One region of the Nocardioides sp. NPDC047086 genome, then DNA from elsewhere that is predicted to be linked to it. Evidence: riboswitches for the same ligand, from Rfam matches in the RefSeq annotation. Region 1 holds a riboswitch; each other region holds the start of a gene.
The links. A riboswitch is a leader RNA that binds a small molecule or an ion and turns the genes downstream of it on or off. The one in region 1 is predicted to bind cobalamin.
Positions count from the first base shown of each region.

Region 2: linked by a shared signal. The riboswitch ahead of cobN (cobaltochelatase subunit CobN) and the one ahead of ABZ796_RS26615 (VWA domain-containing protein) in region 1 are both predicted to bind cobalamin.
Region 3: linked by a shared signal. The riboswitch ahead of ABZ796_RS06570 (ABC transporter substrate-binding protein) and the one ahead of ABZ796_RS26615 (VWA domain-containing protein) in region 1 are both predicted to bind cobalamin.

Region 1 is NZ_JBEYUV010000063.1:948-10,355, forward strand. Features, by position in the region: partial or broken gene ABZ796_RS26605 (cobyrinate a,c-diamide synthase) at 1-752, opposite strand, end outside; gene cobO (cob(I)yrinic acid a,c-diamide adenosyltransferase) at 746-1,360, opposite strand; gene ABZ796_RS26615 (VWA domain-containing protein) at 1,360-3,486, opposite strand; cobalamin riboswitch at 3,511-3,652, opposite strand; gene cbiE (precorrin-6y C5,15-methyltransferase (decarboxylating) subunit CbiE) at 3,669-4,865, shown strand; gene bluB (5,6-dimethylbenzimidazole synthase) at 4,993-5,634, opposite strand; gene cobM (precorrin-4 C(11)-methyltransferase) at 5,627-6,367, opposite strand; gene cobJ (precorrin-3B C(17)-methyltransferase) at 6,364-7,989, opposite strand; gene ABZ796_RS26640 (precorrin-8X methylmutase) at 7,986-8,654, opposite strand; partial or broken gene ABZ796_RS26645 (nitrite reductase) at 9,297-9,408, opposite strand, start outside.
Region 2 is NZ_JBEYUV010000021.1:83,822-94,604, forward strand. Features, by position in the region: gene cobT (nicotinate-nucleotide--dimethylbenzimidazole phosphoribosyltransferase) at 1-123, opposite strand, end outside; gene ABZ796_RS16395 (IclR family transcriptional regulator) at 303-1,046, opposite strand; gene pcaH (protocatechuate 3,4-dioxygenase subunit beta) at 1,130-1,906, shown strand; gene pcaG (protocatechuate 3,4-dioxygenase subunit alpha) at 1,903-2,451, shown strand; gene ABZ796_RS16410 (lyase family protein) at 2,460-3,734, shown strand; gene ABZ796_RS16415 (alpha/beta fold hydrolase) at 3,731-4,882, shown strand; gene ABZ796_RS16420 (NAD(P)/FAD-dependent oxidoreductase) at 4,939-6,387, shown strand; gene ABZ796_RS16425 (GNAT family N-acetyltransferase) at 6,398-6,958, shown strand; cobalamin riboswitch at 6,958-7,081, shown strand; gene cobN (cobaltochelatase subunit CobN) at 7,115-10,753, shown strand; gene cobF (precorrin-6A synthase (deacetylating)) at 10,750-10,783, shown strand, end outside.
Region 3 is NZ_JBEYUV010000006.1:31,664-42,446, reverse strand. Features, by position in the region: gene ABZ796_RS06610 (trypsin-like peptidase domain-containing protein) at 1-374, shown strand, start outside; gene ABZ796_RS06605 (amino acid permease) at 384-1,883, opposite strand; gene ABZ796_RS06600 (hypothetical protein) at 1,880-2,104, opposite strand; gene ABZ796_RS06595 (glycoside hydrolase family 16 protein) at 2,263-3,129, shown strand; gene ABZ796_RS06590 (hypothetical protein) at 3,145-3,324, opposite strand; gene ABZ796_RS06585 (hypothetical protein) at 3,466-3,600, opposite strand; gene ABZ796_RS06580 (ABC transporter ATP-binding protein) at 3,704-4,465, opposite strand; gene ABZ796_RS06575 (iron chelate uptake ABC transporter family permease subunit) at 4,462-5,625, opposite strand; gene ABZ796_RS06570 (ABC transporter substrate-binding protein) at 5,625-6,680, opposite strand; cobalamin riboswitch at 6,734-6,921, opposite strand; gene ABZ796_RS06565 (NAD(P)H-dependent oxidoreductase) at 6,950-7,648, opposite strand; gene ABZ796_RS06560 (sugar ABC transporter ATP-binding protein) at 7,827-9,353, shown strand; gene ABZ796_RS06555 (ABC transporter permease) at 9,350-10,393, shown strand; gene ABZ796_RS06550 (ABC transporter permease) at 10,390-10,783, shown strand, end outside.

The DNA.
Region 1 (9,408 bases):
CCAACACGGTCGTCCCCGCGCAGCTCCAGCAACGGATCCCAAGCGACATCGTCGAGGTCGGGGGCGGAGCGGGCGACGTCGAGCAGGTCGGACAGGTCGAGGTGAGCCGCGACCTGCTCCCCCAGGCGCTCGATCAGCGCGACCGACTCGTCGCGCTCGGCGACAGGAACGAGACCCAGGTGACGCGACGGGGACGCGAGCGACTCGTCCCGCGGCAGCATGCCGAGCACCGGCAACCCAGCCTGCTCCAACGCCCGCCGGATCTCGGAGGCGTTGCGCCCGGGAGAGCAGCGGTTGAGCACGACTCCCCCGATGCGTACCGACGGGTCGAAGGCCGCCATCCCGGCGGCGATCGCGGCAGCGGAGCGGGACATCCGGGCGACGTCGAGGACCAGGACCGCCGGCGAGGAGGTCAGCGCCGCGACGTGGGCGGTGGAGGCGAAGCCGTCGGTGCCGAGGCGGCCGTCGTAGAGACCCATGACACCCTCGATGACCGCCACGTCGGCCCCCGCAGCACCATGCAGCAGCAGCGGCACCACCCGTTCGATGCCGACCAGATGCGGGTCGAGGTTGCGCCCGGGCCGCCCGGTGGCGAGCGCGTGGTAGCCGGGGTCGATGTAGTCAGGGCCGACTTTGTGCCCGCTCACCGTCATCCCGGAAGCGCGCAGCGCCGCCATCAGCCCGGTGGCGATGGTCGTCTTCCCCGAGCCGGTCGAGGGAGCAGCGACCACCAGCCGGGGCAGGGTCACCATTCGATGCCCCGTTGGCCCTTCTGGCCGGCGTCCATCGGGTGCTTGATCTTGGTCATCTCGGTGACCAGGTCCGCGACCTCGAGCACGGCAGGGTCGGCGTCACGGCCGGTGATCACGACGTGCTGGCGCCCCGGGCGCTCGGAGAGCACCGAGGCCACCTCCTCGGCGGAGACCCAGCCCCACTTGATCGGGTAGGTGAACTCGTCGAGGACCAGCAGGTCGTAGCGCTCCTCGGCCAGGCACCGCTTGATCTCGGCCCAGCCCTCGGCGGCGGCCGCGGCGTGGTCCTCGGCCTCGCCCTGCTTGCGCGACCAAGACCAGCCGGAGCCCATCTTGTGCCAGTCGACCGGTCCACCCTCGCCGGTCTCCTCGTGCAGCTTCCCGAGGCGCTCGAGCACGGTCTGCTCGCCGATGCGCCACTTGGCCGACTTCACGAACTGGAAGACCCCGATCCGCCAGCCCTGGTTCCAGCCACGCAGCGCGAGCCCGAAGGCGGCGGTCGACTTCCCCTTGCCGGGCCCGGTGTGGACCATCAGCAGCGGCCGGTTGCGGCGCTGGCGGGTGGTGAGCCCGTCGTCGGGTACGTTCAGCGGCTGTCCCTTCGGCATCAGGCAGCGCCCCTTCCCACGGTGGATCCGGTGTACCCGTGGACGGCGGAGGTCAGCGCCTCGGCGCTCACCTCGGCGACCGGCACGTGCTCGGCTCCCAGATGCACGGCCAGCTCACGGGCCAGCCCGAGCCGCATCGGTCCGCTCTCGGAGTCGATGACGATGGTGGTGACGCCCAGGCCGGCGACGTACGCGGCGGCCTGCTGCGAACGCCGGACGGCGTCCTTGCCGTGGGCCTGCGCAGTTTTTCGGGATGAGTTGGCGCGGCCGTCGGTGACGACCACCAGCAGCGGGCGCAGATCGGGGTCGCGGAGGTGCTCGCGCTGGAGCACCCGGGCGGCCTCGAGGAGGCCTTCGGCCAGCGGCGTACGTCCTCCGGCGGGCACCTCGTCGAGGCGTGCCGCGGCGAGGTCGACCGACCCGGTCGGCGGCAGCACGAGCTCGGCGCTCTCGCCGCGGAAGGTGATCATCCCGACCTTGTCGCGGCGCCGGTAGGCGTCGAGCAGCAGCGAGAGGACGGCGGCTTTCACCTGGGCCATCCGCTTGCGCGCGGCCATCGACCCGGACGCGTCCACGCAGAAGAGCACCAGGTTGGCCTCGCGGCCCTCGCGGACCGCGGTGCGGAGATCCTCGGTGCGCAGCTCGACCTTCGCGGACGTACGCGGACGGGCGGCCTGCTTGCCCGCGGCCGCCTTGAGCGTCTCGACGAGATGGAGCGAGCCGCGGGTGCTGGTGTTCGCGCCGATCCGGCGGCCGCTGCTGCCGATCGCCTTGCTCCGGCCGCCGGAGCGGCCGGTGCCGAGGCCGGTCGCGGTCAGGAGGCGGGGGCGGTAGGCCGGGGCGGCGGCGGTGACGGACTCGGGCGCGACGCCGGAAGGCGACTGTGGCCGGTCGAGTGCGTCATCGGCTGTGTTGGTTTCGACACCGCTCGCTTCGCTCGCGGGCTCAACCGACGGGGGTTCATCCTCGGTCGAGCCGCCGGAGCCGCTAGGCGGAGGCCCAGCGGAATCTGACTCAGTGAGACCAACAGGGTCACCTTCGGCGCCCGAGTCGTCCCCCGAGCCATCCGCAGGCCCGCCCTCCGGCGGCTCGGGCGGCAGCTCCTCGTCGCCGAGGATGCGGTCGAGCAGGTCCTCGTCGAGACCGGGAGCGTCGAACGGGTTGCGACGGCGGCGGTGCGGCAGCGCGAGCAGGGCGGCGCGGCGGATGTCTTCGCGGGTGACCTCGGAGCGGCCGGCCCAGGCCGCGTGCGCGACCGCGGTGCGCGCGGTGACGATGTCGGCGCGCAGCCCGTCGACCTCGAACGCCGCGCAGACCTCGGCGATCTTGAGCAGCCCGGGCGCGGTGAGCCGGACCTTCCCGACGAGAGTGCGCGCGGTCGAGACCCGTGCGGTCAGGTCGCGCTCGGCGGCGACATAGCGCTCGACGAACGCGGGAGCGTCCAGGTCGAAGGCCATCCGGCGGCGTACGACCTCGGCGCGCAGCGCCGGATCCCGGGGCGCGGCGACCTCGACGGTGAGCCCGAAGCGGTCCAGCAGCTGCGGGCGCAGCTCGCCCTCCTCGGGGTTCATGGTGCCGATCAGCACGAACCGGGCGGCGTGCTCGACCGAGACGCCGTCACGCTCGACCGAGACCCGGCCCATGGCGGCCGCGTCCAGCAGCAGGTCGACCAGGTGGTCGTGGAGCAGGTTGACCTCGTCGACGTAGAGCAGACCCCGGTGTGCCCGCGCGAGCAGGCCCGGCTCGAACTCGACCGCGCCGCGAGAGAGCGCGCTCTCCAGGTGGAGGGAGCCGACGACCCGGTCCTCGGTGGCACCCACCGGGAGCTCGACCAGCCGCACCGGGCGGCTCTCCACGACGGCGGCGGACCCGAAGGGCCCGTCCGGCGACTCCGCGGACGGGTCGGCCGGGTCGATCGAGAACCGGTCCCCGGCGTAGACCGAGATCGAGGGCAGCACGGCCGCCAGGCCACGTACGGCCGTCGACTTCGCGGTCCCCTTCTCGCCACGGACCAGGACCCCGCCGATCTCCGGGGAGATCGTGGTGAGCACGAGCGCGAGGCCCATGTCGTCGAGGTCGTCCGCCTGGCAGCCGAGGACGGCAGAAAATGGGTAGTGCACCGGCATGAGAGGCTCCCGCTCCCTATCGCGTTGGATGGTTGGACGCGGGGCCGGTCTTCGGACTTGTCGAGTCCCCGTGATGGGGCTCGATTCACCGCAGCGGGCCTGTGCCGGATTCTCACCGGCTTCCCAGATTCTCCCCAGTCGGGGCACCTCGCGCCTGTGCGGTCACTGTAGCGTCTGGCCTCATGATCGTCGTGGTGGGCATCGGTGCCGGAGGTTGGGACGAGATTCCCGTACGTCACCAGCATCTGATCCGGGAGTCCCCGGTCCTCCTCGGCGGCAAGCGTCACCTCGACCTCGTCCCGGACGTTCCCGGCCAGCGTCGCGAGCCCTGGCCCTCGCCGCTGCGTGACGGTCTCCCGGCGCTGCTCGACGATGTCGGGGACGCGGTCGCCCTGGCCTCGGGCGACCCGCTGGTCTCCGGCATCGGGACGACCCTGATCTCGCTCCTCGGTCGGGAGAACGTACGCATCGAGCCGGCCGTCTCCTCCGTCGCCCTCGCCCGCGCCCGGATGGGCTGGCCGGCCGAGTCGTGCGTGGCCGTCAGCCTGGTCGGCCGCGACGTGTCGCTGGTCGCCCGCGAGCTCGCACCCGGCCGCCGGATCCTGGCACTCTCCTCCGACGAGTCGACCCCCGCGTCGATCGCGGACCTGCTGGTCTCAGCCGGTTTCGGAGAGTCCGCGATGACCGTGCTGGGCGACCTCGGGGCGGAGACCGAGAGCGCTCGGTCCGCGACCGCTTCGGTGTGGAACGGGGAGTCGCCGCGGCTCAACATCGTGGCGATCGAGTGCGTCGGCGCGCCCCTCTTCGGCTGGACCGCCGGCCTTCCCGACGACGCCTTCGAGAACGACGGCCAGCTGACCAAGCGCGACCTGCGGGCCTCGGCCCTGGCCCGACTGGCGCCCACACCTGGCGCGCACCTGTGGGATGTCGGCGCCGGTGCCGGGTCGATCGGGATCGAGTGGATGCGCGCGCACCCGTCGTGCACCACGACCGCGGTCGAGGCCTCCCCCGAGCGCGCCGCCCGGATCGCCCGCAACGCGGCCCGTCTCGGCGTCCCCGGGCTGAATGTCGTCGAGGGCCGAGCCCCCGATGCGTTGGGCGATCTCCCGGCACCCGACGCGATCTTCATCGGCGGCGGCGCGACCCGCCCCGGCGTGCTCGACACCTGCCTCACCGCCCTCCGCCCCGGCGGCCGGCTCGTGGTCCACGGCGTCACCCTGGAGACCGAGCAACTCCTGGCGCGACAGCATGCCGAACTCGGCGGCGAGCTGACCCGGATCTCGGTCGAGTCCGTCGACGCCATCGGCACCTTCCGCGGCTGGGCCCCTCAGCGCACGGTGGTGCAGTGGTCCTACAGCGCGCCTTTTACTAGACGATGACACCTGGTGAATCCACCTAGTTCACAAGGTGTCATCGTCTAGTAAAAGCTCCGCATCTCATGCGAGGACGATGCGCTTCAGCTCTGATCGAAGAGGATGTACTTCTTCACCCGCCGATTCTGACGGACTACCCGAACTTCTCCTCGTGGACCACCGTCGAGAGCGGTGAGCGGTGGCGCCAGCCGAAGCGCTCCAGGTCCGGGGTGTCGGGAAGGTCGGCCACAGGGCCGACGCAGAGCCAGGCGACAGGACGTACGCCCTCGGGCATCCCGACCAGGTCGCGCAGGAACTCCTCGCGGTAGAAGCTGACCCAGCCGACGCCGAGGCCCTCGGCGGTGGCGGCGAGCCAGAGGTTCTGGATGGCGCAGACGACCGAGTAGAGGCCCGCGTCGGCGATGGCATGGCGGCCGAGGACGTTGGGGCCGCCGCGGGTCGGGTCGTAGCCGACCACGATGCCCAGCCCGGACTCGCGGATGCCCTCGATCTTGATCCGGGAGAAGGTCTCGGCCCGCTCGCCGGACAGGGTGGCGGCGAAGGTCTCCCGTTCGCTCGCGACGTGGGCGTGGAAGCGGTCGAGGCGGTCGGCGTCGCGTACGAGCACGAAGTCCCACGGCTGCGACATCCCGACGCTCGGGGCGGCGTGGGCTGCCGAGAGGACCCGCTCGAGGACGTCGGGTGGGATCGGCTCGCCGGTGAACTCCGCGCGGGTGTCGCGGCGGCGGTTGATCGCGTCATAGAGGTCCATCAGGCGCAGAGCTCCATCAGGCACGCACCCGAGCGGCGTCGTAGAGGAACGACTCACCCCCGTCGCGGGCCAGCGCGGGCCCGGCGAGGATGACGGCCGCCTGCCGCAGCCCCGCGTCCTCGACCGCGTCGGCGATCGTCGCCACCGTTCCACGCAGCACCCGCTCCGCGGGCTGGCTGGCACGGTAGACGACCACGACCGGGCACTCCGGGCCGTAGTAGGGCAACAGCTCGGCCATCAGCTCGCGGGTGCGCCGGATCGCCAGGTGGAGCACGAGCGTGGCGCCGGTCGCGGCGTACGCGGCGAGGGACTCCCCCTCCGGCATGGCCGTCGACCGTGCCTGGGTCCGGGTGAGGACGACCGACTGCGCCACCAGCGGAACGGTCAGCTCCCGCCCCACCAGCGCGGCCGCGGCCGCATAGGCGGGCACCCCGGGGGTCACGTCCCACGGCACCTCGGCCGCATCGAGCCGCCGTGTCTGCTCCGCGACCGCCGAGTAGACCGAGGGGTCGCCGGAGACGAGGCGTACGACCTGCTTGCCCCCACGATGGGCGGCGACGATCTCGCCGACGATCTGGTCCAGATCGAGCTTCTGGGTGTCGACCAGCTGGGCCTCGGGGCTGCAGTGCCCCAGCACCTCGGGGTCGAGGTAGGTGCCGGGATAGAGCACCACGTCGGCGGCCGCGAGCATCCTCGTCGCGCGTACGGTCAGCAGGTCGGCGGCGCCGGGCCCGGCTCCTACGAAGTGGACGGTCATCGGACATACCTCGGCGTCCAGACCTGCCCCGCCGCGGTCGCCCGCGTCGAGCTCGCCCCCACGATGACCAGGCACTTCATGTCGATGGAGGCCGCGTCGAGATCACCGAGCGTGGTCACCGTCAGCGACTCCTCGGCCCGCCCGACGTCGCGGCCGACGACCACGACGGTGTCGGGCTTGCGCTGCTCGAGGAGTACGTCACGAGCCAGTCCGATCTGCTCGGTGCGCGAGCGGGAGGCGGGGTTGTAGATGGCCAGCACCAGGTCGGCGGCGGCGACCGCGCGCAGCCGGTCCTCGACGACGGACCACGGCTTGAGCCGGTCGGAGAGAGACATCACCGCGAAGTCGGCACCGACCGGCGCGCCCGCACGCGCGGCCACAGCCTGGACGGCGCTGACCCCGGGCAGCACCCGGACGCGTACGCCCGCGTAGGCCGGGTCCTCGGCGGCCTCGAACACCGCGGAGGCCATCCCGAAGACACCGGCGTCACCGCCGGAGACGACGGCGACCCGCTCCCCCGCAAGCGCCAGGTCCAGGGCGTGCCGAGCCCGGTCGACCTCGACCGTGTTGCCCGACGCATGCCGCTGCATCCCGGCGCGCTGCGGCACCCGGTTGACGTAGGGCGCGTAGCCGACGACGTGTCCGACCTCGGCCAGCGCGGCCGAGACCTCGGGCGTCAGCCACCCGTCGGGCCCCGGCCCCAGCCCGACGACGAGCACCTCCCCGCCACCGCCACCGCTGGTTGAGCCGCGAGCGCCAGCGAGCGTGTCGAAACCAACACGGTCCCCCGACGCGCTCGATTCGACCGTGTTGGTCTCGACACGGAGTCGCTCGTTCCTCACGACTCCGGCTCGACCGACGGGGGTGGAGGCTCGACCAGCGTGCGGCGCGGGGGCGGTGTCGCCGGGGACGACGATGAGCGAGAAGTAGGGAACCGAGGCTGGGTCCACGTCCGCCACCGGCAGCCAGCGCTCCTCGGGCTGCGAGGCCCGCTCGACGTACCAGGCACCCTCGAGCCGCCCAGCGGCCTCGAGCGCGGAACGAACCGCCGGGAAGGTCCGGCCGAGCTTCATGATGATGGCGGCCTCGGTGTCGGCCAGCCGACGGGCGAGCTCGGGCTCGGGCAGCGTGCCCGGCAGCACCGTGAGGACGTCGGTCTGACGCACCAGCGGCGTCGAGACGGCGGCGGTGGCGGCGGCGAAGGCGGGGACGCCCGGCACGACGGAGGTCTCGTAGACCTCCTTGAACCGGTCGTGGAGGTACATCGAGGAGCCGTAGAAGAGCGGGTCGCCCTCGGCGAGCAGGACCACGTCACGGCCGGCGTTGAGATGGGCCGAGAGCCGCACCGCGCAGGACTCGTAGAACTCCGCCATCGCCCCGACGTACCCGCCCGGGTGGGTTGTGGTCCCCGTCGTGACCGGGTAGCGCAGCTCCTCCTCCACCGCACCGGCCGGGATCAGCGAGGACGCGATCCGGCGGGCGTGGGACTGCTTGCGCACCCCGGCGTGGTAGGCGATCACCGGCGCCGCGCCGATCAGCCGGGCGGCCTTGAGGGTGATCAGCTCGGGGTCGCCCGGGCCGATGCCGACGACGGTGAAGCTCCCACGGATCGGAGTGCTCATTCCTGCTCCTGGGCGAGTGCGTTGAGTGCGGAGGAGGTCATCGCGGAGCCGCCACGGCGGCCCCGGACGGTGACGAAGGGGATGTCGATCCCGTGGTCGGCGGCGAACGAGGCGAGCGCCTCCTTGGACTCGGCGGCGCCGATGAAGCCGACCGGGCAGCCGACGATCGCGGCCGGCCGGGGGCCGCCGTCGAGGATCATCTCGAGCAGGTGGAACAGCGCCGTCGGGGCGTTGCCGATGGCGACCACGGCCCCCTCCAGGTAGGGCTCCCACAGCGACAGCGCGGCGGCGGTGCGGGTCGTCCCCCAGGCCCGGGCCAGCGCCGGGACCCGGTCGTCGCCGAGCATGCAGAGCACCTCGTTCTCGCGCGGGAGCCGGCTGCGGGTGACCCCGGTGGCGACCATCGTCGCGTCGCACAGGATCGGCGCCCCGGCCTCCAGCGCGCCTCGCGCGGCCTTCACCAGGCCGGGGTGGATGACCAGGTCGGAGGCGAGGTCGACCTGGCCGCTGCCGTGGATCATCCGCACCGCGAGCCGCTCGGCGTCGGCCGGCACCGCGGAAAGGTCGGCCTCGCGCCGGATGGTCGCGAAGGAGTCGACGTAGATCGCCGGCCCCTGGTCGATGTAGTCGTAGCGACGGGTCGGGCGTGCCTTCGGCGACGGCACGAGTACGCCGCGCCACGGTGTCACCACGAGCGCCGGGCCCCGCTCCGCCAGCGCCTCGACGGCCGCCCGGTCCAAGGCTCCGTCGACGGCGGCGACGTGCTCACCCCCGGGCACCTCGCCGAACCCGAGCTCCTCGGCCGCAGCCGGCACCCGAGCATCGGCCGCCACCGGCTCGACGAGCGGGCCGTCGAGCTCGGTGACGTGCCAGGCCGCCGACGGCCCCGAGCCGCGTACGTCCAGGAAGCGGGAGGCGAGCGCGACCAGCCGGGGCGCGGCCTCGGCGAGCGGCACGACCGGCCCCCACGAGTCACCGACGCGCAGCTGACCCTCGGCCGCCGAGAGCGCCACCAGCCCGAGGTCGCACGCCCGCGAGACCAGGTCGCCGCGACCGTCGTCGAGCACGAAGAGGAACCGCCCCGGCAGCGCGGCCAGCTGCGGCGAGGCGCACAGCAGCCGGTCCAGCGACGCCGCGACGCCACGCAGGTCGGCCCGTCCCCCGGCGAGCCCGGTCTGCGGGGAGACCATCACGTTGCGTACGAGCTCGTGGGTCTGCGCCGGCACCAGGCCGGTCGCCTTCAGCGCGGTGAGCACCTCACCGGGCAGGTTGTCTCCAGAGCGGGCACCGTCGACGGCGGGCAGGCCGCGCACCTGCAGGTTGGCGCGACCGGTGAGGTGGATCCGCCCGTCGCCGTAGGTCTCCGCCACGGAGATCAGGGAGAGCAGCGCGGCGGACGAGACGGACCCGCCGATCAGG
Region 2 (10,783 bases), on a different contig from region 1:
GCATGCGGTCACCCAGACCGCCAGCTCTCCCAGGCGGCCCAGGGCTCCGGGAGGTGTCGCGAGGGCACCCAGCCGCTCGGCGGCGGCGCGGCGTACGTCTTCGTGCGGGGTCTGGAACGTCACTCGCGCAAGGTACCCCACCCCATCGCGGCCAGGCCTCGCTGGTCGAGCCGTGAGCGCCAGCGAGCGTGTCGAAACCAACGCAGCCCCGTTGCGCTCGAATCGACTGTGTTGGTCTCGACACGGATTGTTCGTTCCTCACGAATCCGGCTCGACCAGCGGAGAAGGCTAGGCCAGCAGGGTCAGGTGAGGCCGCGGGAGACGCCCTGGGCGGCGACCTTGAGTGCCGAGACGAGGCGGAGGCGGTTGCGGCGGAGGTCGGAGACGACGATGCCGAGGGCACCAACGACGCCGGAGGCGGTGGTGATCGGGACCGAGACCGAGCAAGCGCCGAGGGTCATCTCCTCGACGGTGGTCGCATAGCCCTCGGAGATCGCCCGGTCGAGCTGACGCCGCAGCAGGCCGGGGGTGGTGATGGTGTGGCGGGTGAACGGCTTGAGCGGGCCGGCCAGCACCCGGTTGCGTACGTCCTCGGGCGCATGGGCCAGGAGCACCTTGCCGACGCCGGTGGAGTACATCGGCAGGCGCGAGCCGACCGAGGAGACGATGGGTACGTTGCGGGTGCCGCGGAGCGTCTCGAGATAGAGCACGTGGCCGTCCTCGCGAACGGCCAGATGGACCGTCTCCAGGGTCGCACCGTAGAGATCGTGGAGGAACGGCGACGCGACCGAGCGCAGGTCGGTGGCGACCGGCGCGAGCAGGCCGGCGTCCCACAGCCGGCGGCCGACGGCGTACGTCCCGTCCTCGTCCCGCACCAGCGCGCCCCACTCGACCAACTCGGCGACCAGCCGGTGGGCGGTCGGGAGGGAGAGGTCCGCTCGGCCGGCGAGCTCGCTGAGCGTCAGCCGGCGATGGCCGGCGTCGAAGGCGCCGATGAGACCGAGCACGCGCGAGGCGACCGTGCGGCCCCCGCTTCCACCTGCCATCCGATTCACCCTTTCCAGCGGGCCTTTCGCTCAGCGGAAGCCCATGCTTTCATCGTACGCCTCGCACACCTAGCGTTCGGAACGTGACAGCGACCACCGAGACTCAAGCCGACCTCTCGGCCGAGATTGCCCAGATCGAGGCGAACAGCACCGAGGCCGAGGCCGCGGGTCAGAACGTACGCCAGCCCCTGCTGGACTACCCGCCCTACCGGTCCAGCATCCTGCGCCACCCCACCAAGGACCCGCGCCACGCGGACCCGGAGACGATCGAGCTGTGGGCTCCGTGCTTCGGGCACTCCGACGTGGAGCCGCTCGAGGCCGACCTGACCATCGCCGGCAGCAACGAGCCGATCGGCGAGCGGATCACGGTCAGCGGCCGGGTCCTCGACGGCGAGGGACGCCCCGTGCGCAACCAGCTCGTGGAGATCTGGCAGGCCAACTCCGCGGGCCGCTACATCCACAAGCGCGAGCAGCACCCCGCTCCGCTCGACCCCAACTTCACCGGCGTCGGCCGCTGCCTCACCGACGCCGAGGGACGCTACCGGTTCCAGACGATCAAGCCCGGCCCCTACCCGTGGGGCAACCACATCAACGCCTGGCGGCCGGCGCACATCCACTTCTCGCTCTTCGGCCGCGCGTTCACGCAGCGGCTGATCACCCAGATGTACTTCCCCAGCGACCCGCTCTTCGCGCTCGACCCGATCTACCAGTCGATCACCTCGCAGAAGGACCGTGACGCCCTGGTGGCGAAGTACGACCACGACCTCTCCACCCCCGAGTACTCGATGGGCTACAGCTGGGACATCGTCCTGACCGGCCCGAGCCGCACCTGGACCGAGCCCGAGGAGGGCGACCTGTGAGCACCACGACCCGCACTCCCGGCCAGACCATCGGCCCCTTCTTCGGCTACGCGCTCCCCTACGAGGGCGACGCCGACCTCGTCCCGCCGGGCAGCCCCGGCTCGATCCGGCTGCACGGCTGGGTCTACGACGGCGCCGGCAACCCGATCCCCGACGCGCTGCTCGAGATCTGGCAGACCGACGCCGAGGGCAACGTCCCGCAGGCCGAGGGGTCGCTGCACCGCGACGGCTGGACCTTCACCGGCTGGGGTCGCGCCGACACCGACCCGAACGGTCACTACACCTTCTCGACCGTGCTTCCCGGCCCGGCGAAGGAGGGCGCGGCACCGTTCTTCGCTCTCACCGTCTTCGCCCGCGGTCTGCTCGACAAGCTGCACACCCGGATCTACCTGCCCGAGCACCCCTCCAACGCCGGTGACCCCCTGCTGGTGTCGCTGTCCGAGGACGAGCGTGCGACGCTGGTGGCAACTGCGGACGCAACCGGGTTGCGATTCGACATCCACCTCCAGGGCGACCGCGAGACCACTTTCCTTACCTACGGCTGAGGAGTCGAATGTCGCTGCTGTGGCCAGGCGAGGAGCGCGCCGGGGATCTCTTCTCCGAGGCCGCCTATCTCGCCGCGATGGTGCGTGTCGAGGAGGCCTGGCTGGCCGCGATCGTGTCCTCCGGGATAGCCCCCGAGGAAGCACGTACGCCGCTGGCCGGCCTGGTCTCCGAGGCCGATGTCCCGAGGCTGGCCGAGGGCGCGGAGGCCGGGGGCAACCCGGTCATCGGCCTGGTCAAGCTGCTGCGTGGCCGCCTCGACGGCGAGGCGGCCCGATGGCTCCACAAGGGCCTGACCAGCCAGGATGTCGTCGACACCGCGCTCGTGCTCTGTCTCGCCGACGTGCTCGACCGGGTCGAGGACGAGCTCGCCGCGCAGGCCGCCGCGCTGGCCGGTCTCGCCCGGGAGCACCGCACCACCGTGATGTCGGGCCGCACGCTGACCCAGCACGCGGTGCCGATCACCTTCGGGCTCAAGGCCGCGACCTGGCTCTCCGGCCTGAGCGATGCCGCCGAGGCGCTCCGCCGGACGCGTACGTCGCTGCCCGCCCAGATCGGCGGCGCCGCCGGCACCCTGGCGGCGGTCGTCGGCCTGGCCCGGCTCCGCGGTCTCGGTGACCCCGTGTCCGCCGCCCAAGAGGCGGCCGCGACCACGGCGACCGCCCTCGGACTGGCCCCGCAGGCGCCCTGGCACACCAACCGCGCCCCACTGACCTCGCCCGCCGACGCGCTGGTCACCACGGCCGACACCTGGGGCCGGATCGCCACCGACATCACCCTGCTGACCCGCCCGGAGATCGGCGAGCTCGCCGAGCCGGCCGGTGAGGGGCGTGGCGGTTCCTCGACCATGCCGCACAAGTCCAACCCGGTGCTCTCGGTGCTCGTCCGCCGCCACGCGCTCGCCGCTCCCCCGCTGGCCGCCACGCTCCACACCACGGCGGCGACCTACGTCGATGAGCGTCCCGACGGCGCCTGGCACGTCGAGTGGGAGACCCTGGCCACGCTGGCCCGGCGGAGCGTGGTCGCCGCCTCGCAGACCACCGAGCTGCTCGCCGGGCTCCGCGTCGACGCCGCCCGGATGCGCGCCACGGCCGAGGCCGCGGGCGCGGACCTGCTGGCCGAACAGCGGTCGCTGACCGGCTTCGTAGGCGGCGAGATCCTGGCCGGCTCCGAGGCCGCTGCAGGTCTCGATGACTATCTCGGCGCCACCGATGCCCTCATCGACACCACTCTCGCCCGCGCCCACGAAATCTGGAAGACCGAACTCTGGAAGGACCCGTCATGACTCCGAGGATCACCCCTGTCGAGCTGGCCGGAGACCCGAGCAAACCGCTCCTGGTCGTCGGCCCGTCGCTCGGCACCTCGGTGACCGCGCTCTGGGCCGCCACCGCCGAGCTGCTCGCGGACAGTTTCCACGTCATCGGCTGGGAGCTCCCGGGCCACGGCCACGGCGCTCCCACCAAGGAGCCGTTCTCGATGGCCGACCTCGCCGCCGGCGTACTCGCCTGCGTCGACCGGGTCCTCACCGACCGCGGCGAACGCCACGGCACCTTCGCCTATGCCGGCGACTCGGTCGGCGGGGCCGTCGGTCTCCAGCTCATGCTCGATGCCCCCGCCCGGGTGAGCGCCGCGGTGCTCACCAACACCGGCGCGAAGATCGGCGAGCCCGAGGGCTGGAACGACCGGGCGACGACCGTGCGTGCCGCCGGCACCGCCTCCCAGATCGCGGGCTCCACCCAGCGCTGGTTCGCCCCCGGCTTCCTCGAGCGCGAGCCCGCCCGGGGCGGCGCCCTGCTCCATTCGCTGCGCGACGCCGACGCGGAGAGCTACGCGCTGGTGTGTGAGGCACTGGCGACGTACGACGTCCGCGGCCGGCTCGCCGAGATCGCGGCCCCGGTCCTGGCGGTCGCGGGTCTCGACGATGCCCCGACGCCGCCGGCCTCGCTGGAGGAGATCGCCGTCGGGGTGCGCAACGGGCGGCACGTCACGCTCGACGCCGTCGGCCACCTCGCTCCCGCCGAGGCCCCGCACGCCGTCTCCACCCTGATCACCTCCCACGTGACCGCGGCAGACCCGGCCTATGCGGCCGGGATGAACGTACGCCGCCAGGTGCTCGGCGACGCCCACGTCGACCGGGCCACCGCCGCGATCACCGACGTCAACCGCGACTACCAGGACCTGATCACGCGCTATGCCTGGGGCACCATCTGGACCCGCCCCGGCCTCGCCCGCCGTGACCGCTCGATCGGGGTGCTCACCGCCCTGGTCGCGGGGCGCCACTTCGAGGAGCTCGAGTTCCATCTCCGCGCCGCCCTCACCAACGGGCTGACGCGTGAGGAGATCATCGAGGTGCTCCTGCAGACCTCGATCTACGTCGGCGTACCCGCCGCCAACACCGCGTTTGCCGTCGCCAACCGCGTCCTGAACGAATGACCGTCCCGCTGGTCGAGCGCTGGCGCTCGCGGCTCGACCAGCGTAAGAACTTGGCCATGAAGCCACATTCCGCGACCGTCGTCGGCGCCGGGCCCAACGGCCTGGCGGCGGCGATCGTGCTCGCGCAGCACGGCGTGAGGGTCACGGTCCTCGAGGCCGCCGAGACCGTCGGCGGTGGCACCCGCACCGCCGAGCTGACCCTGCCCGGGTTGCGCCACGACATCTGCTCGGCGATCCACCCGCTCGGGGTGGCCTCACCGTTCCTGCATGGCCTCGAGCTGGAGAAGTACGGCCTGACCTGGCGTTTCCCCGAGATCCAGCTGGCCCATCCGGTGGACGCGAGCACGACCGCGCTGCTGCACCGCTCCGTCGAGGAGACAGCCGCCGGGCTGGGCGCCGACGGACGGCGCTGGCAGCAGCTGTTCGGCCCGGTCGTCCGCGGCTTCGACGCGATCTCGGAACACATCCTCGGCCCGATGGTGCGGCCCCCGCGGCATCCGTTCCGGCTGGCCTCCTTCGGGATGCGCGCCGCTCCCCCGGCCACTGTGCTCGCCCGGGCCTTCCGCGAAGAGCCGGCCAAGGCGCTCTTCGCCGGCTGCGCGGCGCACGCGTTCCAGCCGCTGGAGCGCCCGGGCACGGCCGCGGTGGGCACCATGCTCGTGGTCAGCGGGCATCGCTACGGCTGGCCCGTCGCCGAGGGCGGCTCCCACGCGATCACCCTCGCCATGGCGCAGCGGCTCGAGGAGCTGGGCGGCACCATCGTCACCGGCACCACCGTCCGTGACCTGGCCGACCTTCCGGACGCCGATGTGACCTTGTTCGACACCAGCCCCGGTGGCTTCGCCGACATCGTCGGTGAAGCGCTCCCCCAGCGGCCTCGACGGGCGATGCGGAGGTGGCAGCACGGCCCCGCGGCGTACAAGCTCGACCTGGCCGTACGCGGGCCGATCCCGTGGCGCGACCCGCAGATCGGCCGCGCCGGGACCGTCCACCTCGGCGGGACGAGCGCCGAGGTGGCGACCAGCGAGCGGGAGATCGGGGCAGGCAGGATGCCGGGGCGTCCGTTCGTGCTGCTCGGTCAGCAGTACGTCGCGGACCCGTCCCGCTCGGCGGGAGACCTCAACCCGGTCTGGGCCTACGCGCAGGTCCCGCACGCCTACGAGGGCGACGCCACCGACGCGGTGCTCGCCCAGATCGAGCGCTTCGCGCCCGGTTTCCGCGACCGGATCGTGGCGACCCACGTGACCACACCGGCCGGCTACGCGGCGTACAACCTCAACTACGTCGGGGGTGACATCTCCACCGGCGCCAACACCCTTCGCCAGCTCATCGTCCGACCCACCCTCACCGCCTACGAGACCGGCATCCCCGGGATGTTCCTCTGCTCCGCCGCCACCCCGCCCGGCGCCGGCGTCCACGGCATGTGCGGCTACCACGCCGCCCATCGCGCCCTGCGCCACCTGGCCGCGGAGAAACCGGGTGCCACCGGCGTACGTCCTGGATAGCGTCTGGCTCATGCCGCAAGCCCGCCTGCGCACCGAGCGCCTCGACCTGGTCCCGCTGAGCGAGGAGCATCTGCCGTTCCTGGTCGAGCTCAACTCCGACCCGGTGGTGCTGCGCTTCCTGTTCACCCGCGCACTCACGCCGCAGGAGACCGAGGAGCGGATGCACACCTGGATCCGGGTGGCGAAGGAGACCGAGGGGCAGGGCAAATGGATCGCGTACGCAGCCGGTGAGGCCGTGGGCCTCTACATGCTCGAGCCGCCCGACCATCCGCCCCGCACCGATGCCGCCGAGCTGGGCTACCGGCTCCCGCAGCGGCACTGGCGGAAGGGATTCGCGAAGGAGGGGTCGCGCGAGCTGCTCCGGCACGCTTTCGAGGACCTCGGCCTCGACACGGTGATCGCGCAGACGATGGCCGTCAACGAGGCCTCCCGGGCGACCATGGCGTCGGTCGGGATGAGCTTCGTGCGCAGCTTCCAGGAGGAGTTCGAGGAGCCGCTCGCCGGGCACGCCGACGGCGAGGTCGAGTACGAGATCAACCGCGAGACCTGGCTCGCGGGCCCCGCGGGGTAGGCTGCGAGCACGCTCGTGGCGCAGGAACCCGGTGAGAGTCCGGGGCGGTTCCGCCACTGTGACGTCCGTACCGCTGCTGGGCACGGGCACAGCCAGACACTGGCCGCGGGCAATCCGACCGATCGACGGGGCGAGAACCCCTAGGAGGAACTCGGCATGGCCGACCCTGCACGCGTACGCATCGCCCTTCTGTCCACCTCGGACACCGACCTGCTCTCAGCCCGTGCCAGCGGCGCCGACTACGCCTGGGCGAACCCGTCGCGGGCGACCGACCTCGAGGCCGTCGTCGCCGGCGCCGACCTGGTGGTCTTCCGGCTCCTCGGCTCGCCCAACGAGCTGTGGGAGGGCTTGAGCGCGGTCAAGGAGCGCGGCACGCCGGTGGTGGTCCTGGGCGGCGAGCAGCAGCCGAGCGCCGAGCTGATGGAGCACTCCACGGTGCCGATGGGTGTCGCCGCGGAGGCCCACCGCTATCTCGCCGAGGGCGGGCCGGCCAACCTCGCCCAGCTGCACGCGTTCCTCTCCGACACGGTCCTGCTGACCGGGTTCGGGTTCGAGCCGCCGGCGGAGGTGCCGGCGTGGGGGTTCGCGGAGCGTGTTGGTCATCTCGACAAGCTCGATACAACGCTCCACACGCCTTCGCCTAGCGGCTCGACCAGCGGGAAGGCTCGGATCGGGGTGCTCTACTACCGCGCCCACGAGACCAGCGGGAACACCGCCTTCGCGCACGCGCTGGCCGACGCCATCGACGCGACCGGCACGGCCACCGGCGTACCCGTCTTCGCGGGCTCGCTGCGCTCGGCGCCCGACGACCTCTACGAGGCGCTCGGCACCCTCGACGCGCTCATCGTGACCGTGCTCGCGGCCGGCGGCTCCGTGCCCGCGTCCGCCTCCGCCGGCGGTGAGGACGAGGCCTGGGACGTCGAGCGGATGGCGGCGCTCGACATCCCGGTGCTCCAGGGTCTGTGCCTCACCAGCTCGCGCGCGGAGTGGGAGGTCTCTGACGACGGCGTCACGCCGCTCGACTCGGCCAACCAGATCGCGATCCCGGAGTTCGACGGCCGGATCATCACCGCCCCGTTCTCCTTCAAGGAGCTCGACGAGCAGGGGCTCCCCCACTATGTCGCCGACCCCGAGCGCACCGCCCGCGTGGCCCGGATCGCGGTCAACCACGCCCGGCTCCGCCACACTCCGAACGCCGAGAAGCGCCTCGCGCTGGTGCTCTCCGCCTACCCGACCAAGCACGCCAGGATCGGCAACGCGGTCGGCCTGGACACCCCGGTCTCCGCAATCCGGATGCTGCGCCGCCTCCGCGAGGAGGGCTACGACCTGGGGCAGGACAACGAGGTCGTACGCCTCCTCGACGGCCCGGACGACACGGCCGCCGGCGATGCCCTGATCCACGCGCTGATCGCCGCGGGCGGCCAGGACGAGGAGTGGCTGACCAACGCGCAGCTCACCGACGCCCACGTCCGCATCTCCAAGGCGTCCTACGACGAGTGGACCAAGGATCTCCCTGCTGACCTACGCGAACAGATGGTCGAGACCTGGGGTCCGACGCCGGGCAACCTGTTCGTCAACGACGACGGCGAGCTCGTCCTGGCCACCCTCCAGGCCGGCAACATCGTCATCCTGATCCAGCCGCCGCGCGGGTTCGGCGAGAACCCCGTCGCCATCTACCACGACCCCGACCTGCCTCCGTCCCACCACTATCTGGCCGCCTATCGCTGGTTGGAGCACGGCTTCCGCGCCGACGCCGTCGTACACCTCGGCAAGCACGGCTCGATGGAGTGGCTGCCCGGCAAGAACGCCGCCCTCTCGGCGAGCTGTGGCCCGGACGCGGCGATCGGCAACATGCCGCTGATCTACCCGTTCCTGGTCAACGACCCGGGCGAGGGCGCCCAGGCCAAGCGCCGCGCGCACGCCACGATCGTCGACCACCTGGTCCCGCCGATGGCGCGCGCGGAGTCCTACGGCGACATCGCGCGGCTGGAAGGGCTGATGGAGGAGTACGACCGGATCTCCTCGATGGACCCGGCCAAGCTGCCCGCCATCCGCGGCGAGATCTGGCAGCTGATGAAGGCGGCCGAGCTCCACCGCGACCTCGGCATGGAGGAGCGTCCCGAGGACGACGACTTCGACGACTTCATGCTCCACATCGACGGCTGGCTCTGCGAGATCAAGGACGCCCAGATCCGCGACGGCCTGCACGTGCTCGGCGGCGCCCCCGAGGGCGAGGCGCGGATCAACCTGGTGCTCTCGATCCTGCGCGCCGCACAGGTCTGGGGCGGCGTCGGCGGCGCCGTGCCCGGTCTGCGGGCGGCCCTCGGCCTCAAGGAGGGCGCCGACACCCGGACCGTCGACGAGATCGAGACCCAGGCTCGCGCTCTGGTGGAGCGCATGGACGCGGCCGGCTGGGACCCGGCCGTCGCCGAGTCGCTCCACGACGACCCGGCCGTCCAGCAGGTGCTCGCCTTCGCCGCCGAGCAGGTGGTCCCTCGCCTGGCGAGGACGACCGACGAGCTGGGCGCCGTCCTGCACGCGCTGGACGGTGGCTTCGTCCCCGCGGGGCCCTCTGGCTCGCCGCTGCGGGGGCTCGTCAACGTACTTCCGACCGGGCGCAACTTCTACACCGTCGACCCCCGCGCGGTCCCGAGCCGGCTGGCCTGGCAGACCGGGCAGGCGATGGCCGACTCGCTGCTGCAGCGCTACCTGGACGAGACCGGCGACTACCCGACGTCGGTCGGGCTCTCGGTCTGGGGCACCAGCGCGATGCGTACGTCCGGCGACGACGTCGCCGAGGTGCTCGCGCTCCTCGGGGTGCGCCCCGAGTGGGACGAGGCGTCGCGTCGCATCACCCACCTCGACGTCATCTCGCTCGCCGAGCTGGGCCGGCCCCGGATCGACGTGACCGTACGCATCTCCGGGTTCTTCCGCGACGCGTTCCCGCACGTCGTCTCGATGCTCGACGACGCCGTCCGGATGGTGGCCGACCTCGACGAGCCGGCCGCGGACAACTTCGTCCGCGCGCACACCCTCGAGGACCTCGCCGAGCACGGCGACCAGCGCCGGGCGACGGCCCGCATCTTCGGCTCCAAGCCCGGTTCGTACGGCGCCGGGATCCTGCAGGTGATCGAGGCCGGCAACTGGCGCTCCGATGCCGATCTGGCGGATGTCTACACGGCGTGGGGCGGCTTCGCCTACGGCCGCGACCTCGACGGCGCCCCGGCGGCCGACGACATGCGCACCAACTACCGCCGGATCAAGGTCGCCGCCAAGAACGTCGACTCCGCCGAGCACGACATCGCCGACTCCGACGACTACTTCCAGTACCACGGCGGCATGGTCGCGACCGTCCGCGCGCTGACCGGCAGCGAACCGAAGGCGTACGTCGGCGACTCCACCTCCCCCGACGCCATCAAGACCCGCACGCTGCAGGAGGAGACCAACCGCGTCTTCCGCGCCCGGGTGGTCAACCCGCGCTGGATCTCGGCCATGCAGCGCCACGGCTACAAGGGTGCCTTCGAGCTGGCCGCGACCGTCGACTACCTCTTCGGCTTCGACGCGACCGCCGGCGTGGTGCAGGACTGGATGTACGAGAAGCTCGCCCGCGAGTACGTCCTGGACGAGACCAACCAGGAATTCATGCGGACCTCGAACCCGTGGGCGCTGCGTGGGATCGTGGAGCGGCTGCACGAGGCAGCCGAGCGCGGGCTGTGGGAGTCGCCCGACCCCGAGCTCGTCGCACAGATGCAGGAGATCTATCTCGACATCGAAGGCGACCTGGAGGACGAGTGACGCGTCGGATCAAGATCATCGGCGTCGGTC
Region 3 (10,783 bases), on a different contig from region 1:
CGGGCTCGGCGGAGATCTCCGGCTACGCCATCCCGATCGACACCGTGCTCGACATCGCCGCCCAGATCCTGGCCGGCGAGGAGTCGGGCGACGTCGAGATCGGTGGCTCGGCCGCCGCGCTCGGGGTGCAGGTCGACACGACCAGGTCGACGCTGGTCGTCGGTGTCGTCGAGGACGGTGCGGCCGCGTCCGCCGGGATCGCCGAGGGCAGCACGATCTCCTCCGTCGGCGGGACCGCGGTGGCCAGCATCGAGGACATCACCTCGGTCCTCGACAGCCACGAGCCCGGCGACGAGATCTCGGTCGGGTGGACCGATGCCACGGGGGCGGCCCACACCGCCACCGTCACGCTCGGCGAGGGTCCCGTCGCCTGAGCACGAGAGTCAGCTGCTCGGCTCGTCGTCATCGTCGGAGATCGGACGCTCCGCCCTGATCGGGATCGCGCCGGTGTAGCCCTCGCGGTCGAGGGCGATCTGCTGGACGCGGTCGCGGACGAGCCGCCAGCCGATCATCAGCGCGGGGATGATGATGACCAGGGTCGCGACCGTCCAGGTGCCGATCGGGTAGTCGAAGCCCATCAGGACGAGCACGGTGGCGAGGAACACGAGCGTGGCGTAGCCGGTCCACGGTGATCCCCACAGCCGGAAGTCGGGCCGGTACATCAGGCCCTTCTTCCACCGCCGGTAGAGCTGGATCTGGCAGATCACGATGGTCGCCCAGGACGCGATGATGCCGAGCGCCGACATGTTCAGCACGATCTCGAACGCCTGGCCCGGCACGATCGCGTTGAGGCCGACACCGAGGAGCGTGATGCTGCCGGTGAGCAGGATCCCGCCGAACGGCACCCCGTTCCTCGACATCCGGGCGGTGAAGGTGGGCGCGCTCCCGCTCATCGCCATCGACCGCAGGATGCGCCCGGTGGAGTAGAGGCCGGCGTTGAGCGAGGAGAGTGCCGCGGTCAGAACGACGAGGTTCATGATCGTGCCGGAGTTCGCGATCCCCAGCTGGTCGAAGAACGTCACGAACGGGCTCTCGTCGGCCCGGTAGGACGTGTAGGGCAGCAGCAGTGCCAGCAGCACCAGCGAGCCCACGTAGAACACCGCGATGCGCGCGATGACGGAGTTGATCGCCCGGGGCATGATCTTCGCCGGCTCGGCGGTCTCGCCGGCGGCGGTGCCGACGAGCTCGACCGCTGCGTACGCGAAGACGACGCCCGAGATGACGATGACCAGCGGCAGCACGCCGACGGGGAACAGCCCGCCGTTGTCGATGACCATGCCGATGCCGGTCTCCTGGCCGTTGAGGTCCTCGCCGCCGGCGAGCACGATCATCCCGAGCACGAGGAAGGCCAGCAGCGCGACCACCTTGATGAGCGCCGCCCAGAACTCCAGCTCGCCGAAGAGCTTGACCGAGATCAGGTTCATCGAGAGCACGACCGCGAGCGCGACGAGCGCGATCACCCATTGCGGGACGACCTCGAAGGTGCCCCAGAAGTGCATGTACGTCGCGATCGCGGTGACGTCGACGATGGAGGTCATCGCCCAGTTCAGGAAGTACATCCAGCCGGCGGCGAACGCGGCCGGCTCGCCCAGGAACTCGCGCGCGTAGGAGACGAACGATCCCGACGAGGGCCGGTGCAGCACGAGCTCGCCGAGCGCGCGCAGGATGAGGAAGACGAACACTCCGCACAGGGCGTAGACGAGGAAGAGGCCCGGCCCGGCCTCGTGGAGGCGGCCGCCTGCCCCCAGGAACAGCCCGGTGCCGATGGCGCCGCCGATCGCGATCATCTGCAGCTGCCGCGGGCTGAGGCTCTTGTGGTAGCCCTCGTCCTCGTCCGTCAGGCCGCTGGCCTGGCTGCCGGTCTGGTCGTCGGTGTCGGTCATCGGCTCGCTCCCGGTCCGGAGTGCGGTGGCTCGGGCACGTCCTTGAACAGCAGCCATCCGCCGACCACGGCGACGACCGCCGCTGCGGCGTAGCCGAGCAGCGACCACCAGCCGAGGTGCAGGTACGCCGTCACCCCGACGATCGCCAACGCGAGGAACACCATCGTCATGCCGATGATCGGCGTCCGTGGCCTGTACGGATCCCGTGCCAATGCGATCACCTCACCTGCGGAGCCCCCGATGGCCCCGCTCCGGGGACCAATTAGAGCGCATCGAGCGTGTTCTCGCGGTGACCGGACGTCGCCCGGCGTTTCCGTTCCACCGAACGGCAAATAACAGTAAGGTCGCCTTACAGTTAACCCCCATGAAGGAGCGTTCGATGCGTAGCTCGAGGATCCGCACCATCCGCACCACACTCACGGCGACCGCCGCTCTGGCTCTCGTCCTGGTCGCCCCGCTGGCCGCGCCGGCCGCGGTGCCCGACACCCAGGCCGGCGGTGCAACCCGGGCCGGAGAGGTCGAGGCCGCTGCCCTCACCTGGTCCGACGAGTTCGACGGGCCCGCCGGCAGCGCCCCCAACGGCGCCAACTGGAACTTCGAGACCGGCGGCGGGGGCTGGGGCAACAACGAGCTGCAGACCTACACCGACTCCCGCGACAACTCCGCGCTCGACGGCAACGGCAACCTGGTCATCACCGCCCGGCAGAGCGGGAGCGGCTATACCTCGGCCCGGCTCACCACCAAGGGCAAGGTGCAGCCGAAGTTCGGGCGCCTGGAGGCGCGGATCCAGATCCCGCGCGGCCAGGGGATCTGGCCGGCGTTCTGGATGCTGGGCGGCCAGTTCCCGAACACGCCGTGGCCGAACGCCGGTGAGATCGACATCATGGAGAACGTCGGCTACGAGCCCCATCTGGTCCACGGAACCCTGCACGGTCCGGGATACTCCGGCGGCAACGGCATCACCGGTCAGTACATGCACCCGCAGGGCTGGTCCTTCGCCGACACCTTCCACACCTTCGCCATCGACTGGCAGCCCGGCTCGATCACCTGGTCCGTCGACGGCGTCGCCTACCAGACCTTCACCACGGCCAACACCGGAGCCAACCCCTGGGTCTTCGACCAGCCGTTCTTCTTCATCCTCAACGTCGCGGTCGGCGGCAACTGGCCCGGAAACCCCGACGGCACGACCCAGTTCCCGCAGAGCATGGTCGTGGACTACGTACGCGTCTACGACTCCCAGCTCTGAGCGAACCGGTTCCGTTCAGGAGCCGGACCAGTTGAGCGACAGCACGGCCTGCTCCTCGGAGGCGTCGAGAACCTTCGCGGTCATGCCCTTGAGGTAGTAGGCCTTGCTGTCGCCGACCGGAATGATCGTGGCCAGGCCGCCGGTGCTCGAGTTCCCCGCTGCCGAGAGCGTCAGCCCTACGCCGGTCGGGCTCACGTCGGTGACGGTGAGCCGTTCCCAGCCGCCGGTGTCCAGGCCCGGGGTGCCTTCCCAGGCGAGGTCCGGGTCGAGCTCGATCTCGGTGCCCTTCTCGACGAGTACCTCGCAGGTGGCGTCGGAGCATTCGTCGTACGCCGCTCAGTCCGTCGCGCTGAAGCCGCCGCCGCCCGACGAGTCGCGGTCGGCGTTGCCTCCGTTGTCATCGCTGCCGCCGCACGCGGTCGTGAAGAGCGCGACGGTGACCAGCGCAGCGGCGATACCGGTTGTCTTCACGGGTTCTCCGTCCGAGAAACGGTGTTCGGCTCACTGAACCAGAAGTTTGCTCTCGTACTTGCCGGAGCGGTCCGATAGCAGGCCGCTTCGGCCCGGCTATCCATCACGCCGGGCCGAGGAAACGGATGACGACGCCGTCGTCGTGGTGCACCCGGGCCCGCACGCCGTAGACCTCGGAGATGAGGGTCTCGGTGAGCACCTGTGCGGGCGGGCCGCCGGCCACGACGCGGCCTTCCGAGAGCACGAAGACCTGGTCGCAGTAGGTGGCGGCGAGGTTGAGGTCGTGCAGTGCGACGAGGCAGGTCGTGGGCATCCGGCGGACCAGTGCGAGCAGGGCGAGCTGGTGACGTACGTCGAGGTGGTTGGTCGGCTCGTCCAGGAGCAGGATCTCCGGCTCCTGGGCGAGCGCTCGCGCGATCTGCGTACGTTGCCGCTCGCCGCCCGACAGGGTCGAGAAGCGCTGGTCGAGGCGGTCGGCGATGCCGGCGTGGGCGGCGGCCTCCTCGATGACTGTTCGGTCCTCGGCGCTGTCGGGTGCCCAGGCCGGGCGGTGGGGGACCCGGCCGAGGGCGACGACGTCGCGGACGCGGAGGTCCTGGCTGGTCGCCGGCTCCTGCTCCACGACCGCCAGCCGCCGTGCGAGGCGGCGCCGGGACATGCCGGTGAGCGGGCGGCCGTCGAGGCTTACGTCTCCGGAGGACGGCGGCCGGAGCCCGGCGAGGATGCGGATCAGTGAGGACTTCCCGGACCCGTTGGGGCCGAGCAGCCCGACGGTGGTGCCGTCCTCGACCCGGAGGGACACGTCGTCGACGACGATCCGGCCACGGGGTGCCCAGCGGACCCGGCCGGCCTCGAGCGCCGTCATCGGCGTGCCCTCATCAGCACCAGCGCGAAGGCCGGCACCCCGACCAGCGCGGTGGCCACCCCGACCGGGAGCTCTTCGGGGTCGATCACCGTCCGGGCCGCGGTGTCGACCCAGATCAGGAAGATCGCGCCGAGCAGCGCGGTGGCCGGGAGCAGCAGCCGGTGTCCGACTCCGACCAGCGCGCGAGCCAGGTGCGGCAGCACCAGTCCGACGAAGCCGATCGCCCCGGACGTGGAGACGATGACGGCCGTCATCAGTGCCGTGAGCACGAGGAGTACGACCCGGATGCGGGTGACGTCGACGCCGAGCGAGGCCGCCGCGTCGTTGCCGAACGCGAACGCGTCCAGCCATCCGGCGCCCGCGACACAGCAGAGCAGCCCGCCGAGCACGATCACCCCGCAGACGAGCACGTCGGTCCAACTCGCCGAGGAGAGCGACCCGAGCAGCCAGAAGAGCACCCCGCGCGTCTGCTCGGCGTCGGCCGCGGTGAACACGATGAACGAGGTGAGCGCGGAGAAGAGCTGGGTGGCGGCGATGCCGGCGAGCACGAGCCGGTCGGTGGTGCCGCCGGCGAGCGAGGCGAGCAGCAGCACCAGCGCGAACGAGACGAGCGCGCCCGCGAACGCCCCGGTCGAGAGGCCGATCGCGCCCGACCCGATGCCGAGCACGACGACCGCGACCGCCCCGGTGGAGGCACCCGAGGAGATGCCGAGCACGAACGGGTCGGCGAGCGGGTTACGCAGCAGCGACTGCAGGATCACCCCGCAGATGGCCAGCCCAGCCCCGCAGATCCCGGCCAGCAACGTACGCGGCAGCCGCAGGTCCCACACGATGCTCTGCTGCAGCAGAGTGAGGTCGGAGGAGCCGAGGCCCACCCGGTCGGCGACCACGCCGTAGACATCGGCGACGCCCAGGTCCGAGGGCCCGACGGTGATGGCACCTGCGACCGAGGCCAGCACCGCCAGGGGAGCGACGCACAGCAGGACCCCGGCGACCCCGATCGCCGAGCCGTCACCCCCGTCGCCCGAGCCGTCACCCCCGTCGCCCGAGCCGTCACGTACGTCGGCCGAGCCGTCACGGCCGTGCCAGGTCGGCCGACCGGGCTGACGCCTCGGCCGACGGGGGTGACGCTTCGGCCGGTCGGGGAGGCGTACCGACATCAGCGGAGGCCGAGGTCGGCGAGCTGGTCGGCGGTGTTCTCCACCGCGTAGACCGTGCGGATCGAGGGGTTGAGCTCGGCGCCGGAGAGGGTCACGAAGCGGTCGTTCTTCACCGCGTCCATCTGCGCGGTCACCGGGTTGCTCTTCAGGTAGTCGATCTTCGCGCGGGCGGTCTCGGCGGTCTGGCTCTTGCGGGTCAGGTCGCCGAGGACGATGACGTCGGGGTTGCGCTCGGCGACGGTCTCCCAGTTGATCTGCGGCCACTCGTCGGTGGTGTCGTCGAAGACGTTCTCGATGCCGAGGGTGCGGCCGATGATCCCCGGGCCGCCGCAGCAGCCGGCCAGGTAGGGCGACTCGGAGTTGGCGAACCAGTACATCGCGCTCACCTCGTCGTCGGGCGCCTTGCTCTCGGCGGCCTCGAGGCGGCGCGTCAGGTCGGCGACGAGCTCCTCGCCCCGTTCGGGGACGCCGAAGATCCGCGCCAGGTCGGTGATCTCCTGGAGGATCGTGTCGATCTCGAGCACATCGTGGCGGGTGCCGTCGTCGTCGCCCTCGTTGTCCTTGAGGCACTCGGCGGGGGAGAGGTAGGAGCCCACGCCGAGCTTCTCCAGGTCCTCGGGCGTGGTCACCCCGCCCTCACCCAGCGTGCTGATGAAGGAGGCGGTGACGAAGTCGGGCTCGGCCTCCAGGACGCGCTCGTAGGAGGGCGCGTTCTCGGCGAGCCGGGGCACGTCCTCGTTGTCGGCGGCGAGCGAGTCGAGCACCGGGTCGGTCCAGTTGGCGGTGCCGGCCATCTTGTCGGCGAGGCCGAGCGAGAGCAGGATCTCGGTGGTGCCCTGGTTGAGCGAGACGACACGCTCGGGCGGTGCCTCGAGGGTGATCTCACGCCCGCAGTTGGTCAGGGTGAGCGGGAAGCCCGCGGCCTCGGTGGCCGCCCGGTCTGCGCCGGCGGGCTGGTCGGCGGAGCAGCCGGCGAGCGCGGAGCCGAGCATCAGGACGGTGCTCGCGGTGAACGTTCGGGCCAGGAAGGGTCGGATGGTGCGGGACAGGTGCACGTCGGTCCTCGAGCAGGTCGCGGGCTGGTGCGCGTCGCCCGTGCTGACCGGCAGCGGTCTGCTGCAGGGCCAGCAGGTCTTCGGACTCGGGATCGACCGGAGCGAGACGCCTTCCCAGGCCCGAGGGCCCAGTGGCACAGTGTCCCGTCCGTCACCCACACCGCTGCGCGTCAGTCCCGGACTCTCACCGGGTTCCCGTGCCGGGACTACGTCCCGAGCGGCTGGCCACACGACCGTAGCAGGCGACCGTGCGCGGGCGGGGTACGACCTCAGCCCTCGCGATGGGCGCTCAGCCCGTCCTCCCCGGGCGCGACCGAAGCGTGGAGCCTGATCGTGTGGTCGTAGTGCTCCTCGGCCATCGGCCGGTAGCCGATCCGCGGCTCCGTCATCACACCCTCGAGACGTACGCTCAGGTCGGCCTCGACGCGCGCGACGGCCTGGGCGTCGATGGTGTCGGCGTCGGTGATCAGGTGCGGTCGGAGCGGGTCCATCCCGGTGTACCAGAACGTGCCGTGCAGCAGCGGCCACAGGACGTCCTCGATGTCTCCGCTGATCCCGCGCGGCCCGAGGGTCGCGGCCCGGTCACCGGCGGTGACCACGGTCAGCGCGCGCTTGCCGACCAGGCCGCCCTTGCCGTACTTGAGCGGCTTGCCGGTCTCCGGGTCCGGTACGTCGAAGGCGAACCCCGACTCGAAGACCCGGTCGATCCAGCCCTTGAGGATGGCCGGCACCGAATACCACCACAGCGGGAACTGCACGACCAGCAGATCGGCCTCCCGCAGCCGCTCCTGGTGGCGGCGTACGTCGGCCTGGCCCTGCTCCACCAGAAGTGGATTGAAACCTTCTCGATAGAGGTCGATCTCGTCGACGCTCCAGCCCGCCGCGCCGAGCGCGTTCACGCCGATCTCGCGCAGCCGTCCGTTGAGTGATGACGCGTGCGGATGTGCCCATACCCAGAGTGCGTGCATGGGGTCCTGAACGCCGTCTGACGCGGTGGGATTCCCGCCTGGATGCGGACGGGCGTCGAAGCGGTCTGAGGACAAAGTCCGGATCTCGCTCAAATTAGCGGCCTCAGAGTGTTGACGTATGTGATTGCCATCACTAGCGTAAACCAGACTTGAAACCTTTCAATTCGAGGAGTTGCCCATGCCGGACACACCCGCCGCACTGGAGCTGCGGGACGTGGCCAAGTCGTTCGGCCCCGTACGCGCCCTCCGCTCCGGAAGCCTCCGGGTCGAGGCCGGATCCATCCACGCGCTCGTGGGGGAGAACGGAGCCGGGAAGTCGACCCTGGTCAAGATCGTCGCCGGGCTCTACCGCCGCGACGCCGGCGACTACCTGCTGGCCGGGGAACAGGTCGACTTCCGCAACACTGCCGACGCCAAGCAGGCCGGGGTCGCGGTCATCTACCAGGAGCCGACCCTCTTCCCCGACCTCTCGGTCACCGAGAACATCTTCATGGGACGTCAGCCGACCAATCGCTGGGGCAGGATCGACCGCGCCGCGATGCGCACCGAGGTCGTCGAGCTCTTCGCCAGGCTCGGAGTCCCGATCGAGCCCGACCGTCCCACCGAGGGCCTCTCGATCGCCGACCAGCAGCTGATCGAGATCGCCAAGGCGCTCTCGCTCGACGCCAAGGTCCTGATCATGGACGAGCCGACCGCCGCCCTCTCGGGCAACGAGGTCGACCGGCTGATGAGCGTGGCGCGCACGTTGCGCGACCAGGGCTGCGCCGTGGTCTTCATCTCCCACCGCTTCGACGAGGTCTTCGCGCTCTGCGACACCATCACGGTGATGCGCGACGGCGGCTACATCTCCACCGACCCCATCTCGGCGGTCACCGAGGACCAGATCGTCCAGCGGCTCGTCGGGCGCGAGGTCTCCGACCTCTACCCGAAGCTCGAGGCCACCGTCGGCAAGCCGCTGCTCGAGGTCAAGGGCCTCACCCGCACCGGCCTCTTCCAGGACATCAGCCTCACCGTCCGGGAAGGCGAGATCGTCGGCCTGGCCGGCCTCGTCGGAGCCGGACGGAGCGAGGTCGCCCAGGCGATCTTCGGCGTCGACCCCTACGAGAGCGGCGAGGTCACCCTCGAGGGTCGCCAGGTCCCCGCGGGTGACCCGAGACGGGCGATCGAGATGGGCCTGGCGTTCGTCCCCGAGGACCGTCGCCAGCACGGCCTCGTCCTGGACGCGCCGATCTCGCGCAACATCACGCTCCCGACGAGCGGCCGGCTCGCCCGCACCGGGCTGATCAGCACCGGCATCGAGAACCGCTCGGCCGCCGACTGGGCCGCCCGGCTCGAGGTCAAGGCCGCGACGCTCGACACCCTGGCCGGCACGCTCTCGGGCGGCAACCAGCAGAAGGTCGTCCTGGCCAAGTGGCTCTCGACCCGGCCCAAGGTGCTGATCATCGACGAGCCGACCCGAGGCATCGACGTCGGCACCAAGTCCGAGGTCCACCGCCTGCTCTCGACCCTCGCGCAGCAGGGTCTCGGGATCCTGATGATCTCCTCCGAGCTCCCCGAGGTGCTCGGTATGGCCGACCGGGTGATCGTCCTCAGCGAGGGCCACCAGACGGCCGAGCTGAGCCGCGAGGACGCGACTCCCGAGGCCGTCATGCGCGCGGCGACGGCCCACCACTCCACCACCCTGAACGTCAGCGAGGCATCATGACCACCACGCTCGACGCGCCCGCCCCGGCCGCGCCGCAGCCACGTCACCGAGCAGCCGGCCGGCTGACCTGGCTCCTGAAGCAGCGCGAGACGGGCATCGCCGTCGCCTTCATCGCGCTGCTCGTCGTGACCACGGCGGTGAACCCCAACTTCCTGTTCAGCACGGACGGCTGGCGCGACCTCACCCTGACCCCCGCGATCCTCGTCTGCCTGGCGATCGGCCAGGCGATGGTGATCATCACCCGCAACGTCGACCTCAGCGTCGGCTCGACCCTCGGTCTCACGGCCTACCTGGCCGGGCGTCTCTTCCTCGACACCGGGCTCCCGGTGATCCTGGTCGTCCTGATCGCCGTCGCCGCGGGCGCCGTGCTCGGCCTGATCAACGGGGCGCTGGTCGCCTTCGCCAAGGTGCCGGCGCTGGTCATCACCCTCGGCACGCTCTACGTCTACCGCGGGATCATGCTCGAGTGGGCCGGCAGCGACCGGATCAACGCCTCCGACATCCCGCCCGGGCTGCTCGACTTCGGCACCGGATCGTTCCTCTTCATCCCCAACCTCGCCTGGATCTCGTTCGCGCTGCTGGCCGTGGCCATCTACCTGATGCGCTCCACCCGCGTCGGCCGCGAGTTCTACGCGATCGGCTCCGACCCCGACGCCGCCACCCTCTACGGGCTGCGTGACAAGCGCCGGGTCCTGCAGGCGTTCGCCACCTCGGGCGCGCTCGCCGGCCTTGCCGGGATCCTGTACGTCTCCCGCTACGGCACCATCAGCTCCGGTGTCGGCCAGGGCATCGAGCTCGAGGCCGTCGGCGCCGCGGTCGTGGGTGGCGTGGCCATCTTCGGCGGCAGCGGCACGGTCCTCGGGGCGGCCCTGGGGGCGTACCTCCTCACCACCATCAACCGGGCGCTCCCGGTCCTGGGCATCCCCGACTTCTGGCAGCAGGCCGTCGTCGGTGCGCTGATCATCGGCGCGATCGTCCTGGACCGCTACTTCGCCCGCCGTCAGCACGACAAGCTCCTCGCGGAGAGGGAAGAATCATGAGTCTGCTTGCCTCTGAGAAGACGCCGACGAGGACGTACGCAGCGCACGCCAAGCCGTGGTGGCAGCGCACCCTGATGACCAGGGACTCGGCGATCATCGCCCTGCTCGTGGTCGTGTGGACGTACGCCTCGATCGCGATCCTCAACTTCTCCGACCCGATCACGGTCTACTTCCTGGTCCTCGACATCACGCCGATCCTGCTGATCGCGCTGCCGATGACGCTGATCATCATCACCGGCGAGATCGACCTCTCGGTCGCGAGCGTCGTCGGGCTCTCCAGCGTCCTGTTCGGGGTGCTGCACCGTGAGGGCGTCCCGATGGTCGCCGCGATGGTGCTCGCCCTGCTCGCCTGCGCCGTCGCGGGAGCCCTCAACGGGGTGCTCGTCACCC